DNA from 2 places in the Rhizobium sp. T1470 genome. Region 2 is predicted to be linked to the other one. Evidence: predicted binding sites of a transcription regulator. Region 2 holds the regulator's gene; the other holds the start of a gene.
The links. The regulator LexA, encoded in region 2, represses DNA repair genes until DNA is damaged. The targets are predictions, from matches to a motif close to TGTTCNNNNTGTGTTCNG.
Positions count from the first base shown of each region.

Region 1: a site for LexA is predicted at 4,309-4,326, ahead of WGT02_RS05740 (PA0069 family radical SAM protein). Genes of this name have one in related genera too.

Region 1 is NZ_CP148091.1:1,138,303-1,145,683, forward strand. It holds gene WGT02_RS05720 (F0F1 ATP synthase subunit B) at 69-707, shown strand; gene WGT02_RS05725 (F0F1 ATP synthase subunit B) at 711-1,202, shown strand; gene WGT02_RS05730 (DUF4168 domain-containing protein) at 1,390-2,139, shown strand; gene WGT02_RS05735 (ribonuclease HII) at 2,282-2,974, opposite strand; gene WGT02_RS05740 (PA0069 family radical SAM protein) at 3,085-4,242, opposite strand; gene WGT02_RS05745 (glycosyl transferase) at 4,380-4,898, shown strand; gene WGT02_RS05750 (hypothetical protein) at 5,083-5,400, shown strand; gene moaB (molybdenum cofactor biosynthesis protein B) at 5,436-5,987, opposite strand; gene WGT02_RS05760 (4-(cytidine 5'-diphospho)-2-C-methyl-D-erythritol kinase) at 5,971-6,879, opposite strand; gene WGT02_RS05765 (tetratricopeptide repeat protein) at 6,886-7,381, opposite strand, start outside.
Region 2 is NZ_CP148091.1:2,190,633-2,198,013, reverse strand. It holds gene WGT02_RS11090 (methyl-accepting chemotaxis protein) at 1-798, shown strand, start outside; gene kdsA (3-deoxy-8-phosphooctulonate synthase) at 821-1,666, opposite strand; gene WGT02_RS11080 (VOC family protein) at 1,663-2,547, opposite strand; gene lexA (transcriptional repressor LexA) at 2,747-3,463, shown strand; gene WGT02_RS11070 (hypothetical protein) at 4,341-4,634, shown strand; gene gltA (citrate synthase) at 4,759-6,048, shown strand; gene lpxB (lipid-A-disaccharide synthase) at 6,078-7,259, opposite strand; gene WGT02_RS11055 (LpxI family protein) at 7,256-7,381, opposite strand, start outside.

The sequences.
Region 1 (7,381 bases), 1.1 Mb from region 2:
TTGAAGGATCACGGCCTGCGACCCGCAAGCCGTGATCCTTTGCATTTGCCGTACACCTGGAGGTGAGCATGTTTTTTGTGACCCCGGCTTACGCCGAAGAGGCCCCGGCGGGAACCGCAGAAACTGGCGCAGCGACCGGTACAGACACGCATGCCGCTCCGGCAGCAGGCGAGGTCCACACCGAGACCGGCGTACCAGCCGAGCATCACGGCGGCGGCGTATTCCCGCCTTTCGATTCGACGACCTACGCCTCGCAGCTTCTGTGGCTGGCGATCACGTTCGTTGTCTTCTTCGTGCTCATGCAAAAGGTCATCACGCCGCGCATCGGTGGTATTCTCGAGCAGCGCCACAATCGCATCTCGCAGGACCTCGATGAGGCGGGCCGCCTGAAGGCGGAAGCCGACGCCGACGTTGCTGCTTACGAAGCCGAATTGGCCGCTGCTCGCGCCAAGTCAAACTCGATCGGCACTGCCGCTCGCGATGCCGCCAAACTGAAGGCGGAGGCCGACCGCAAGGCCGTTGAAGCAAGCCTGGCTGAAAAGCTGAAGGCTGCGGAAGGTCGCATCGCCGACATCAAGGCGAAGGCATTCGCTGACGTCGGTTCCATCGCCGAAGAAACCGCAACGGCTGTTGTAGAACAGCTGATCGGCACCACAGCAACGGCAGAGGTTGCTGCTGCGGTTGCTGACATCAAGAAGGGGGCTTGATCGATGGAATTTGCATTGGACGCAACATTCTTCGCATTCGTCGGTCTTGTGCTGTTCCTGGCGCTGGTCGTCTACCTCAAGGTTCCGGGCATGATGGCCAAGTCGCTCGACGACCGAGCCGATCAGATCCGCAACGAGCTGTCGGAAGCCAAGCGCCTGCGCGAAGAGGCCCAGCATCTGCTGGCCGAGTATCAGCGCAAACGCAAGGAAGCTGAAGCAGAAGCTGCACACATTGTCGCCGCTGCTGAGCGTGAAGCCGAAATGCTGACGGTGGAAGCCAAGAAGAAGACGGAAGAATTCGTCGCAAACCGCACCGCGGTTTCCGAGCAGAAGATCAAGCAGGCGGAAGTCGATGCGATGAAGGCGGTTCGTTCCGCTGCTGTCGATCTGGCGATCGCCGCTGCCGAAAACGTTCTGGCGAAAAAGGCCGACACGAAGGTGCAGGCCGATCTCTTCAAGGGGGCGGTCGGCGAAGTGAAGACGCGTTTGAACTGAGCGCTCGGTTCGTTTCAAGTGAAAAGCCCCGTTCAGCGACGGGGCTTTTTTGCTATTGGCGGCACGGCCGTCAAGGTGAAGGTGCCAATGCTGACGGATGAGACGCATCGCGGACCGATCTGTCAAACGATCAGCGCGCCGCCATGTCCGATCTCGTTGTCGAGCGTTTGATGCGCTCGTCGCCTTCATGGAAGAGGAGGCGCTGCGGGGACCGGAAAAATATTGCAGGGATATCGAGCAGGGCCATCACAGGCTTTATTGCGAGGACATCGACTGCATCCGCGCACATCGATCAAATCCTGGCCGGGCGCATGGCCGCCTGATCTGCGGAAAGGCAGCCGCCTGCCATAATGCCGCCATTCAATGGTCGGCGGATCGCCCCGCTATTGCCGCACCAAAAACGTCTCGCAATCACATTGTCGCCGGATCGTTCCTCAACCCTAACCAAGGCCAAGGCAGCGCGCTGCCGTTCACGCCGTATCATCACGGAGGAATGAAATATATGACCACTCGTTACATTGCTGCTGCGTTGTTAACTGCCGCAGCCTTCGGCTTGGTGCCTCTCAGCACGCCTGCGTCCGCACAGCAGGCAGCTCCGGAGACGCAACCGATCCAAGCGCAGCCAGAAAGCAAAGGCGAGGCCGCCGTCAGTGATCAGAAGATCGAGGCCTTTGCGGTTGCCTACCTGCAGGTCGACAAGATCAGGCAGGAATACGCGGCCAAGCTCCAAGCAACGCAGGATGCTGGGGCAAAGCAACAACTGCAGACCGAGGGCAGTAAGCAAATGGTTCAGGCCGTGGAAGGCTCTCCAGGGATATCGGTAGAGGAATACAATTCAATTCTGACAGCCGCGCAGAACGATCCGGCGCTCGTCAAGAGAGTTCAGGAAAAGCTCCAGGAATCGGCACCTACGCAGCAGCCCGCGACGCAGCAGTAGGCGGTCTCCGGGACTGCGCGCTTGAATTCTGGTTCAGGCATGCGAAGCGGCCCGATGGCCGCTTCGCATGCGATCTGTCATGGCTACGACAAAGACGGCCACGCAAGGCCCCATTCTCATAGGCGGGCGACACGGCCAGACGCTACTCCTGCAGCATCTCTTCCGTCGCGCCGCCCTCGATTGCGTCCTTTTTCAACGGCCTGAAACTCATGCGGTGAAGCGGGCATGGGCCATGCCGCTCAATGCCGGCGCGGTGCTGCGCTGTCCCATAACCCACATGTGCGGCAAAGCCATAGGCGGGGAAGACGGCGTGTGCACGCGCCATCATTCGGTCGCGTGTCACCTTGGCGACAATGGAGGCGGCAGCGATGGAAACAGAGCGCGCATCACCCTTGACGACCGCTTGGCCGGGACAGGCGAGACCGGGTGGAACGTCGAGTCCATCGGTCAGCACATAGCTTGCAGGTATCGACAAGCCGCAGATGGCGCGGCGCATGGCGTCTAGGCTGGCCTTGCGGATATCCGTCTCGTCGATGCGCGTCGAGCTCGAGGAGGCGATCGATACGGTCGCCGTCGCAAGAATCTGAACGAAAAGCTCCTCGCGCTTTTGTGCCGAAAGCTGCTTCGAATCGTTCAAGCCATCGGGAATGCGCTTTGGATCGAGAATGACGGCTGCTGCCACCACCGGGCCGGCCAGCGGACCGCGTCCCGCCTCATCAGCCCCCGCGACCGGCCAATGACCGGCCTTGCGCGCCTTCAGCTCCAGCCGGAAATCCGGCACGAGGGGGACATCTTCGAAAAGCATAGGAGAATCGGGTGACGTGCGAGGTTTCATGCGGCTGAACCTCGCACGCCAACCCGATTTCCTGCAAGTCCCCGGATCAGGGCGGCGGGCCGGGGACTTGGGCGCGGACGGGCAGGGCGACCATCCGCAAAGCTCGAATATCAAAGCAGCGACAACTGCACGCCGCTGCCATCAGGCGGAACGAAGAGGTCGTCGCGCAACGGCATGCTGCGCCGGGTCATGCCAAGCCGTTTCGTGGCCATCTCGAAACGACGCGCAATCTGCCAGGCATAGGGGCCAGCTCCCTTCATCCGCTTACCGAAATCTGCGTCATAATCCTTGCCGCCGCGCATCGAACGGACAAGCGACATGACGTGCCGGTAACGTTCGGGGTAGTTTTGCAGCAGCCAGTCGCGAAACAGCGGCGATACTTCGAATGGCAGGCGCAGGATGACGTAACCCGCTTCCTTCGCGCCCGCGGCATGGGCGGAGTCGAGAATGCGCTCCAGTTCGTGATCGTTGAGCGCCGGAATGATAGGCGCTGCCATCACCGATGTCTGGACACCCGCATCGGAGAGTGCGCGGATAGCCTCCAGCCGACGCGTCGGCGTCGAGGCACGCGGCTCCATTGTCCGCGCGAGCTTGCGCTCGAGCGTCGTCACCGACAGCGAAACACGAACAAGGTTCCTCTCGGCCATCGCCGAGAGAATATCGAGATCGCGCAGGATCATTGCCGACTTCGTAACAACCGAGACCGGATGGTTGGCCTTCTCAAGCACCTCGAGAATCTGCCGCATGATGCGCCATTCCTTCTCGATCGGCTGGTAGGGATCGGTGTTGGTCCCGATCGCGATGACGCGCGGCTTGTAACCGGGCTTCGCCAACTCTCGCTCCAGAAGCTTGGCTGCATCCGGCTTGGCAAAGAGCTTGGCTTCGAAGTCTAGACCGGCGGAAAGGCCCATATAGGCATGCGTCGGCCGCGCGAAGCAGTAGATGCAGCCATGCTCGCAGCCGCGATAAGGATTGATCGAGCGGTCGAAGGGAATGTCTGGCGATTCGTTGCGCGTGATGGCCGTCCGCGGCTTTTCGATCTGCACCTCGGTCTTGAACGGCGGAAGATCCTCAAGGTTCTGCCAGCCATCGTCGAAAGTCTCACGGTGCAGAGGCTCGAAGCGACCACTCGGATTGAGTCCGGCCGCACGCCCGCGGCGACGGTCGACATCGATCCGCAGACCGGCAGATACGATCATCGCATCGGCAATATCTGCCGTATTGGCAGGCGCAAATGCGGCCTGCCCGGCAAGGGACTGCTCGTTCATCGGATTCTCCGCTGGCGGAAGCTTTGCTTCCATCCGTTTTGATGATTAAATTCCTATCGGCAAAAATAGAACAATGCAAGAACAAAATGAGGAAAGTGCCGCTGGCAAAATTTTGTGCGGCGCTCTATGAATAGGCAATGTTGACTGTTGTACTTGAATGCCAGGATCAGGAGCCTGAGCTGGCGCAGACGTTATCGGTGTTGGTGGCAGGCGCAGTGGAGGGGCTCGTCAGTGACGTTGTGGTGCTTGACCATGACTCGCGGGACGGGACGTCGAGGGTGGCTGATGCTGCCGGCTGCCGGTTTCATTCGCAATGGGATATCAAAGATATAGTGCGCTCGGCGCGAGGCGAGTGGCTTCTTTTCGTCGAGCCCGGTGCGCGTCCGCAGACCGGCTGGAGCGACGAGATTGCCGAGTACATGGCGCTGAATAAGCTGCCTGCACGGTTCACCGCTTCGCGCGGATATCGGCGTCCTTTTCTGCAGCGCATCCGCCGGGCGTCGTCGCCGCTGGAACTCGGGCTTCTCCTTCCCAAGAAACAGGCGATCGCCGCAGCACGAAGCGGAATGAGCCTCCTCGAATTCGCAAAAGGGCAGAAGCTGCGCAAGCTTTCCAGCGAACTCATTCCCTCTTGGGTTGCGCGCGCGGCGCGGTAGCTGCGCGTGCTCTCTTCGACGCCCCCGCAAATGATGGCGCCCGATACAATTTTGCGCTATAATTCCCGCATGGCGCCGCCCGAGCGCCTCGCTTCGTGACGGTCGACCATGAATGCCGGCAGACGGCAGAACAGGTCAGCGGAAGTCTCCTCTTCTGCCGGTTTCCGGCAAAAGGAGGTGCGTCATGAAACGCAATATGATCCGCGGCCTGTTGTCGGCCGTCATATTGACGACATCGATGATCGCGCATCCGCATTCGGCAGCATCGCAGATGATGCGCAGTTGCGCAGGCCGATCCGAGATCGTCGATTTTCTCGACAAGAACTTTGCCGAGAGGCTGACGGCAGTTGGGTTGGTCAACCAGAACGCAATGCTTGAGATCTACGCCGCGCAGAGCGGCACGTGGACGCTGCTCATCACGGATGTTCGCGGCGTAAGCTGCATCCTGCTGTCCGGTGATAGCTGGGAGACAATGCCTGCACTACCCGGCATAGGGATATAGAACGGCGGCCTGTCTTCGTCTGCCGGGGCAGTCCGTTACTTGCCTGTCCCGCGCTTTAGATGCTCGTCGAGACGCGGCATGATCTCCACGAAATTGCAAGGCATGTGGCGGTAGTCGAGTTGGGATTTGAGGATGCCATCCCAGGCGTCCTTGCAGGCCCCGGGCGAGCCCGGCAGCGCGAAGATGAAAGTTGCGTTGGCAACGCCCGCCGTGGCGCGCGACTGGATCGTCGAGGTGCCGATCTTGTCGTAGGAGATACGGTGGAACACCTCCGAAAAGCCATCCATCCTCTTTTCGAAAAGCGGCTCCAGAGCTTCCGGCGTGACATCGCGGCCGGTAAAGCCGGTTCCCCCGGTGGTGATGACGACGTCGATATCATCGCGTTCGGTCCATGCCTTCACACGCGAAGCTATCGCCTGTGGGTCATCAGGGACGATTCCCCGGTCGACCAAGCGGTGACCTGCCTCCTTGATCCTAGCAGCCAGCGTATCGCCGGAGCGGTCGTCGGCGAGCGTGCGGGTATCCGAGACCGTCAGCACGGCAATACCGACAGGAATGAAGGGACGCATTTCATCCAGCCCTGGCATCGTGTCCTCCAGCAGTCGTTTCCGTTGCTTCGAAATACCAGTCCTGCCGTTCGCTGTGAAGCGCGGCGGCCGCCGTCTCTGCCGCTACACGTGTATCAAAGATGCCGTAGCACGTGGCGCCGGAACCGGACATGCGAACGAGGGAGGCGCCCTGCTTCTTCAGCATCGCCGAGATCTCGGCAATTTCGGGCAGCAGGTCTCGAGCGACCGGCTCAAGGTCATTGCGCATCGAGCCTATCGTCTCGATCCAGGTGGAACGCAGCGTCATGTCGAGTGCCGGATTGGTCTTGCTTGTCAGCCTTCGGAAAACCTCGGGCGTCGATATGCCTTTCAACGGGTTCGCCAGCACCATGGCAAAGGCCGGCATGTCGTCGACAGGGATGATCTGCTCGCCAATGCCGCGCGCGATCAGTGGTCTGCTCGCCAGGCACATGGGCACGTCGGCCCCTAGCCGGAGGGCGACCGCCTCGATGGTCGCATTCGGAAGCGACACGTTCCAGAGCCGCGTCAGGCCGCGAAGCGTCGCTGCCGCATCGGCCGACCCACCGCCGATTCCGGACGCAATCGGCAGGTTCTTCTGGAGATCGATGCGAACCGCGGGAGCGATGCCGCTCTCGTGAGAGATCGCACTGCGCAGGAAATCCCGGGCCTTCAGGACAAGATTGTCGTGGCGGTCGTCGACGAGCGCTTCGGCAAAGCGTCCTGATATCACGAACTCGTCTCGCTCAGCCGGCGTAAATTCAAGCCGGTCGCCATGCCGGGTGAAGGTCACCAGCATATCGAGCAGGTGGTAGCCGTCGGATCTCTGGCCCGTCACATGCAGGGCCAGATTGATTTTTGCCGGAGCGTCCTCGATGACGGTCAGGTCATCGCCCATACTCGCCTCGGGCATCGCCTATCAGGACTTCTTGTCCGTGGGCTTCGGTTCGACCGGCGCCGGATCCGGCTGCTTCTTGTCAGCCGCCTTGGAGCTGTCCGTATCCTGCGGCAAGCCGTTGGCGATCTTTTCCTTGATCTTCGGGATCGCGGATGCCTCGGGTTCGGAGCCGAGCGCCCGGTTCCACTGGTAGACGGCTTCGAGCTTGCGGCCGACACGCCAGTAGGCATCACCCAGATGGTCGTTGATCGTCGCGTCGCCGGCCTTGATCTGTGCTGCTTTCTCCAATTCCTCGACCGCGTCGTCGAAGCGGTTCAGCCGGAAATAGGCCCAGCCAAGCGAGTCGATGATGTAGCCATCGTCCGGACGCAGATCGACCGCCTTCTTGATCATCGCCAGGCCCTCGTCGAGGTTCCGGTTCATGTCGATCCAGGAGTAGCCGAGGTAGTTCAGAACCTGCGGCTGGTCGGGGTTGAGTTCCAGTGCCTTGCGGAAATTCGGCTCTGCCTGGTCCCAT
Region 2 (7,381 bases):
ACGAATACGGTAAGGACCGGCTCGAGCGAAATCGCCTCGAGCACGGATGATCTGGCCCGGCGAACGGAGCATCAGGCCGCCTCGCTGGAGCAGGCAGCCTCCGCGCTCGACCAGATCACCGTCACCGTCAAGAACTCATCGGAACGGGCCAATGAAGCGAACGCGGTGATGACGGCGACGAAGGAAAGCGCCAGCTACTCGGCAACCGTCGTGCACGAGGCGGTGGCCGCGATGGAGAAGATCGAGACATCATCCGCGCAGATCGGCGAGATCATCAACGTCATCGACGAAATCGCCTTCCAGACCAACCTCCTCGCGCTCAATGCCGGCGTGGAGGCCGCCCGTGCAGGTGAGGCCGGAAAAGGCTTTGCCGTCGTTGCGCAGGAAGTGCGCGACCTTGCCGGTCGCTCCGCCAATCTGGCGAAAGAAATCAAACAGTTGATCGAGAGGTCTTCCAGCCAGGTTTCAGCAGGCGTTGGCCTCGTCAACCGCACAGGCGAAGCGCTCAGCAATATCGATCAGCAGGTTCTGATGGTCACTGCGCTGATCGAGGGGATCGTGCGTTCTTCCTCCGAACAAACCACCGCGCTCCTGGAAGTCAACGCCGCCGTCAACACGATGGACAGCGTCACGCAGCAGAACGCGGCGATGGTCGAGCAAACCAGCGCCGCCTGCCGAGAGCTCGGCGACGAGGCAGTGCACCTCAATCACCTGCTGTCTCGTTTCCGTCTCGACGATACGGACAACTCCGTGACCAAGGGATATCCCTCCCACAAACGGATGGCGCTTGCCGGTTGACGGCCGGCACTTTCTGCAGGTTTCAGGCCGCCTTGGCGATCACGTCGAAAGCCAGCAGCTTTTCGAGTAGCCGCGGCATATCCTTCAGGTGAACCATGTTCGGCCCGTCGGACGGCGCATTGTCAGGGTCTTCGTGCGTTTCGATGAAGACGCCGGCGACGCCAACGGCAACGGCTGCCCGTGCCAGCGTCTCCACGAATTCGCGCTGGCCGCCGGTTGAGCCGCCCTGCCCGCCTGGCTGCTGCACCGAATGCGTGGCGTCAAAGATCACGGGAGCGCCCATCGCCGCCATGATCGGCAGCGAACGCATGTCCGAAACCAGCGTGTTGTAGCCGAAGGAGGCGCCACGCTCGCACAGCAGGATATTGGGGTTGCCGGTCGAGTTCAGCTTGTTGAGGACATTCTTCATGTCCCAAGGAGCAAGGAACTGGCCCTTCTTGACGTTGATGGTGCGGCCGGTCTTGGCGGCAGCGACCAGCAGGTCGGTCTGGCGGCTGAGGAAGGCCGGGATCTGCAGGATGTCGACGACGGTCGCCACCTCGGCGCACTGCTCCTCGGTGTGGATGTCAGTCAGGACCGGAAAGCCGTATTCCTTCTTGAGGTCTGCAAAGACCTCAAGCGCCGTTTCGAGGCCGATCCCACGCTGAGCCGACAGCGAGGTGCGGTTCGCCTTGTCGAAGGAGGACTTGTAGACGAGGCCGAGACCAAGCTTGTCGCAGAGTTCCTTTAGCACGCCCGCGACCATGAAGGCATGGTCACGGCTCTCCATCTGGCAGGGCCCAGCAATCAGCGACAGCTTGCCGGCATTGGAAAAGGTGACGCAGCCGGCGCCTTCGCCAACCACGACTTCGGACTTTGTCTGGCTCATCGTTTCTCCTCAAAGGCGAAGAGCGCGCCCTGCCCGGGAGCCGCCTTCACCAGAATTCGATTGTTTTTGCGCGTGTAGGTCATCCCGTTAGCAGCCAAATGCGCTTCTGTCACGGCGAGCTCGCCAACCTTGAAGACGATGGCGATGCCGCGCAAGCCGCGATCGGTGGACGCTGCAGGAAGGTCGAAATATGCATACAATCCATCGGGGGATAGAACGCTGATCCTGGCATTCGGAGCGGCGACGCTCACGCCGAAGGCGTCGTTGACAATCCCCGGGCCGTGCGCCGCTGCGCGCACGAATGATCCGAACGCCTTCGGATCTGGCGAAACCAGAGCGATCTCTGCGATCCCATGGACGCCGTTCGCGTGCACTTGCAGCGCTTTTCGATCGGCCGGCAGCGGATTGACGCGTTGACACGTGAAAAAGAAGAAATCCGGAGCCCGCAGATCCACCGCGAAAGCGAGCTTGAACGCGGCTGTGGCCTCCGAGCCATCGGGCATCTTCATCGGTCGCTCGAACTGTAGCATCTCGCCGCCATTGATCCTTTCGGAAAGGAACCGGGCGTGGTCGCGATCGGCATCTGCGGTCGCGAAGACCACGGCAGAGAATCCATCGTCCCCGCATCGAAACCGAAAGGCGCGGTCACGCGCGGTGAAGACATTCCCTTTCTTCGCCGACGCCTCGTGCAGTTCCGCGCTGGCGACCCCCAGGGGCTCTAGGTAAGTTTCGTCGGAGAAGAATATGCAGGCGTTCTCTGTTCCAAACGGATGCCGGGCATCGGGCGCGATGGTGAACCCAAGTTTTCCGAGACGTTCGCGCGCGAGTCCAATATTGGAGACCGGCAGCACGATGTGGTCCAGCGGATGTGCTTCGCTCATAGCAAACTCTCCGGAATTTGCGAAGATGTGCGCCGGGTCGCAGGACAATGCAACCCCCTTCGGCGCTTTCAGTCAAATGAACTGAGAAAACTGAACAAGTTGCGGGCAAGTTTTACGAAAATTTAGGCACTTGCGGAACACATATGGAACATATAGTGTCTGTTCTGGCTTTGTTTCACGACTCTGGGGTTCAACTTCGATGCTGACGCGTAAACAACAGGAGCTTCTTCTCTTCATTCACGAGCGAATGAAGGAGTCCGGTGTCCCCCCTTCTTTCGATGAAATGAAAGATGCCTTGGACCTCGCGTCGAAGTCAGGCATTCACCGGCTGATTACAGCGCTCGAAGAACGTGGCTTCATTCGCCGACTGCCGAATCGGGCCCGCGCCCTGGAGGTCATCAAGCTTCCGGAGGCATATAACCCGAGCTTGCAACCACGCCGCGGCTTTTCGCCGAGCGTCATCGAAGGCAGCCTCGGCAAACCGCAGCTTGTTGCGCCGCCGAAGCCGGCAGCACATGCCGACAACGGCAATTCCGCCTCGGTACCGGTTATGGGACGGATCGCCGCCGGCGTGCCGATTTCGGCAATCCAGAACAATACTCACGACATCACCGTTCCGGCCGACATGCTTGGCCCGGGCGAGCACTATGCGCTTGAGGTCAAGGGCGACTCGATGATCGAAGCCGGCATTTTCGATGGCGACACGGTGATCATTCGCAATGGCAGCACCGCAAATCCCGGCGACATCGTTGTCGCGCTCGTCGATGACGAAGAAGCGACCCTCAAGCGCTTCCGCCGGAAGGGCGCCTCCATTGCGCTCGAGGCCGCGAACCCGGCTTATGAAACGCGTATTTTTGGACCCGACCGCGTCAAGGTTCAGGGCAAGCTCGTCGGGCTCATTCGTCGTTATCATTGACGACAGGCGGCTCACCGTCAAACGTGCCGCTTCGCCAGTTGTATGCCCAATGCCGCATCCAGGGGCGGTCAAGCGTGGTAGTAGGCGGTGACACGATGGTGTTCCCTGTTCGTCTTTGCGTATCTCGGCGGCGCCAGAGCCGCGACGCAGGATTTCTCCGGTGAATAGCAGTGCGTCCGGCCGGCATTCGGTCGCACGCAGGCGAGCGGGCGTCACGACGATATCGGCGGTATCGCGCGCAGCGCCGAAGTAAGCAGGGTTTTCGACGATTGTCAGAACGTAGCTGCTATCGTGCGTGGCGGTGCACCAGGCGTTTTCAGGGAAACAAGGCGGTCTTCAGCGCCCGTCGCAGAGGCCTGCCGCAACGTATTGCGGGCATTGCGCAATTCCTTAGCCGAGAGTCTTTGAGCTTGGCCTTCGCTGTCCGCCGCCGGACAGGGGTGATATTGCGTCGCCGAGGTGGAATTGATGCAGTGCCAGCGGTCACGGCGATCCCCTTCCCGACGCTCAACGCAGCCCGTGATCGTCGTGATTATACGCGCGTCCAATATGACGGTCGCCCTACTCCGTGCTTCGAACTGGGCGGAAAGCATTCCCACGACACCAATACGCCCGCCAGCGCAAGATTTCGGATCAGTCGGCGGCGCCCCGGGGACTGCGGCCGGTGCAATCAGGGCGAACGCAACAAACCATGCCCCCAGGCGGATCATTGGCGGGTCACTTGCGAGCTCAAACCAGAGGACGGCGTCGGCCCGAGGAAGACCGGAGAAAATACGAAGAACCGCCCATGATCCATCTCCGTCGCCACAGCGCGACGAAAACACGAAGAGCAGCCGGGCGGCGCGGTCGTAAACCACGTTGCCCAGGAGACGAGTGATTGCGTGCTGAAGGCGCGCGGAGGCTTCTAAGCAGATTGAGCCCGAAGAAAAGAACGCTCTGCCATGCGAGCAAGCGCATCCGCGCCGAGGGGCCTGCCTCACAAAGTGGCTTCAACCCCGGCATGCATCTGCGCCCAAAAACAGCCGCCCTTGCAACCACAATGCAAGTTCTTCAGGCTTCAGGCAACAATAATCGATTGAAATCCGAAGGAGAATCGGAAGCCAGAAAAGCCAAGGATAATCATCAGCTTCTGCTATGCGCAGGGCTCATCGCAGGAGTGCCCAAAAGTTGATACTGCGATGCACAAAATGGCGTCACGGGAACTTGGCATTAGGCGCGCGATCATATAGCTATCGTCGACGACGCTTAACCCTATGGCGCTTTTATGGCGCCAACCGCCAGTTTGGAGGATCAGAATGACGGAACAAAGCGCAACACTGAAAATCGGTGATAAATCAGTCGATCTCGCCGTCAAGAGCGGCACGATCGGCCCTGACGTCATTGATATCGGCGCCCTGTACAAGCACACGGCTTCCTTCACGTACGATCCTGGTTTTACCTCGACCGCATCCTGTGAATCGAAAATCACCTACATCGATGGTGATGCCGGCGTACTGCTACATCGCGGTTATCCGATCGAGCAACTTGCCGAGCATGGCGACTTCCTCGAGGTCTGCTACCTGCTCCTCTATGGCGAACTGCCGACCGCTGCGCAGAAGAAGGATTTCGACTATCGCGTCACGCATCACACGATGGTGCATGAGCAGATGAGCCGGTTCTTCACGGGCTTCCGCCGCGATGCGCATCCGATGGCCGTCATGTGCGGCTGCGTCGGTGCATTGTCGGCCTTCTACCACGACTCCACCGACATCACGGATCCGCATCAGCGCATGGTCGCAAGCCTGCGCATGATCGCCAAGATGCCGACACTTGCGGCCATGGCCTACAAGTATCACGTCGGCCAGCCCTTCGTTTACCCGAAGAACGATCTCGACTACGCCTCGAACTTCCTGCGCATGTGCTTTGCTGTTCCGTGCGAAGAATATGTCGTCAATCCGGTGCTGTCCCGCGCCATGGACCGCATCTTCATCCTGCACGCCGACCACGAGCAGAATGCATCGACCTCGACGGTCCGCCTCGCCGGCTCATCGGGCGCAAACCCGTTCGCCTGCATCGCCGCCGGCATTGCCTGCCTCTGGGGCCCGGCTCACGGCGGCGCCAATGAAGCAGCGCTGAACATGCTGACCGAGATCGGCACCGTCGACCGTATTCCCGAATACATAGCCCGCGCCAAGGACAAGAACGATCCGTTCCGTCTCATGGGCTTCGGTCATCGCGTCTACAAGAACTACGATCCGCGCGCCAAGATCATGCAGAAGACGACACACGAGGTTCTCGGCGAACTCGGCGTCAAGGACGACCCTTTGCTCGAGGTAGCAATGGAACTGGAGCGTATCGCTCTCACTGATGAATACTTCATCGAAAAGAAGCTCTATCCGAATATCGACTTCTACTCCGGCATCACGCTCAAGGCTCTGGGCTTCCCCACGACCATGTTCACCGTGCTGTTTGCTCTGGCCCGCACGGTCGGCTGGATTGCACAGTGGAACGAGATGATCGAAGACCCGGAGCAGCGTATCGGCCGTCCGCGCCAGCTCTACATCGGCGAGCCACAGCGCGATTACCTGCCGGTCTCCAAGCGCTAAACCGCGACAGCAGACAGCAAAGAGCCCGGTCAGAAATGGCCGGGCTTTTTCTTTTGAAGGACGTCGAGAACGATCTCAGCCGCGTATTCTCCCGGCGGCTTTTCGGTCTGCATCCTCTGCCAGAGGGTGTCAAACCCCTCCATCATCGCCTGTCGCGGCAAGGTGTCTGCCGAAAGCTTCTCCATCCAGCGTGCAAAGCTGCCGCCTCGGACGACTTCATTGATATATTCGGGCACGACAGTGTAGTCCGTGATCAGGTTCGGAAGGGCCGCGCTCCACGTCTTGATCTTGCTGGTCATGAGCTTGATGATCCAGTCGGTCTTGTAGGCCGAAATGCAGGGAACACCGGTCAGCGCGAGCTCCAGCACGACAGTCCCGGACGCGGCCATGGCCGCATCCGCTTCAGCGAATGCCTGCCACTTCGCCTCCACCCCCGTCAGGATCTCCGGCTTGGTCGTCCAATCCTTGACGAGATCACGGATCATGGATTCGCGTCGTGGCATGGTCGGCAAAACGAAGCGCACGTCACCGTTGCGCGCCACCAGCTCGCTCACGGCATCGCCAAAATGCGGCAGCAGCTTCATGATCTCCGACGAACGCGAACCGGGCAGCAACATCACCGTCTTGCGGTCGGTTTCACTTCGCGGTTTCGTCTGCGCCCGCTGGCGTCGTGCGTCCACCAGGTTCGGATCGGCGGTCAAACGGTGACCAACGTAGATTGTCGGCGGACCACCCAGCTTGCGCATCACTTCCGGCTCGAAGGGCAAGACTGCCAGCACCTGGTCGACGTACGAGAGCATGCGCTGCGCGCGGTATTCCTTCCACGCCCATACGCTTGGACAGACATAATTGACGACGGGCAGTTCAGGCAGCGCCGCGCGCACGCGCTTGGCGACCCTATGGGTGAAATCGGGACTGTCGACGATAATAAGCACATCCGGCTTTGCCGCGATGATCGCCGCCGCCGTCTCTCGAATGCGTCGAACCAGCCGCGGCAGGTTCGAAAGCACTTGCGTGATGCCCATGACCGACAGTTCGGAGAAATCGAAAAGCGAGCGCAGGCCCTGCGCGTCCAGCCCCTCGCCGCCGACGCCGATCAGCTCCACGCGACCTTGATACTGCTGCTTTAGGGCCGCGACCAGGTCCGCGCCCAGAAGATCGCCCGAAACCTCCCCAACGACGATAGCAACTTTTAGCGAAGCCTCGCTCACACTAACCCCCAGGATGGCAATCCCCTATCCAGTCCGCACACGAAAATACCAGCCTCATCCGCGGCCTTGATGACAGCGTCACGCTCAAGGATCAGCGAGCGGCCCGCTTCAACGGTCACGCC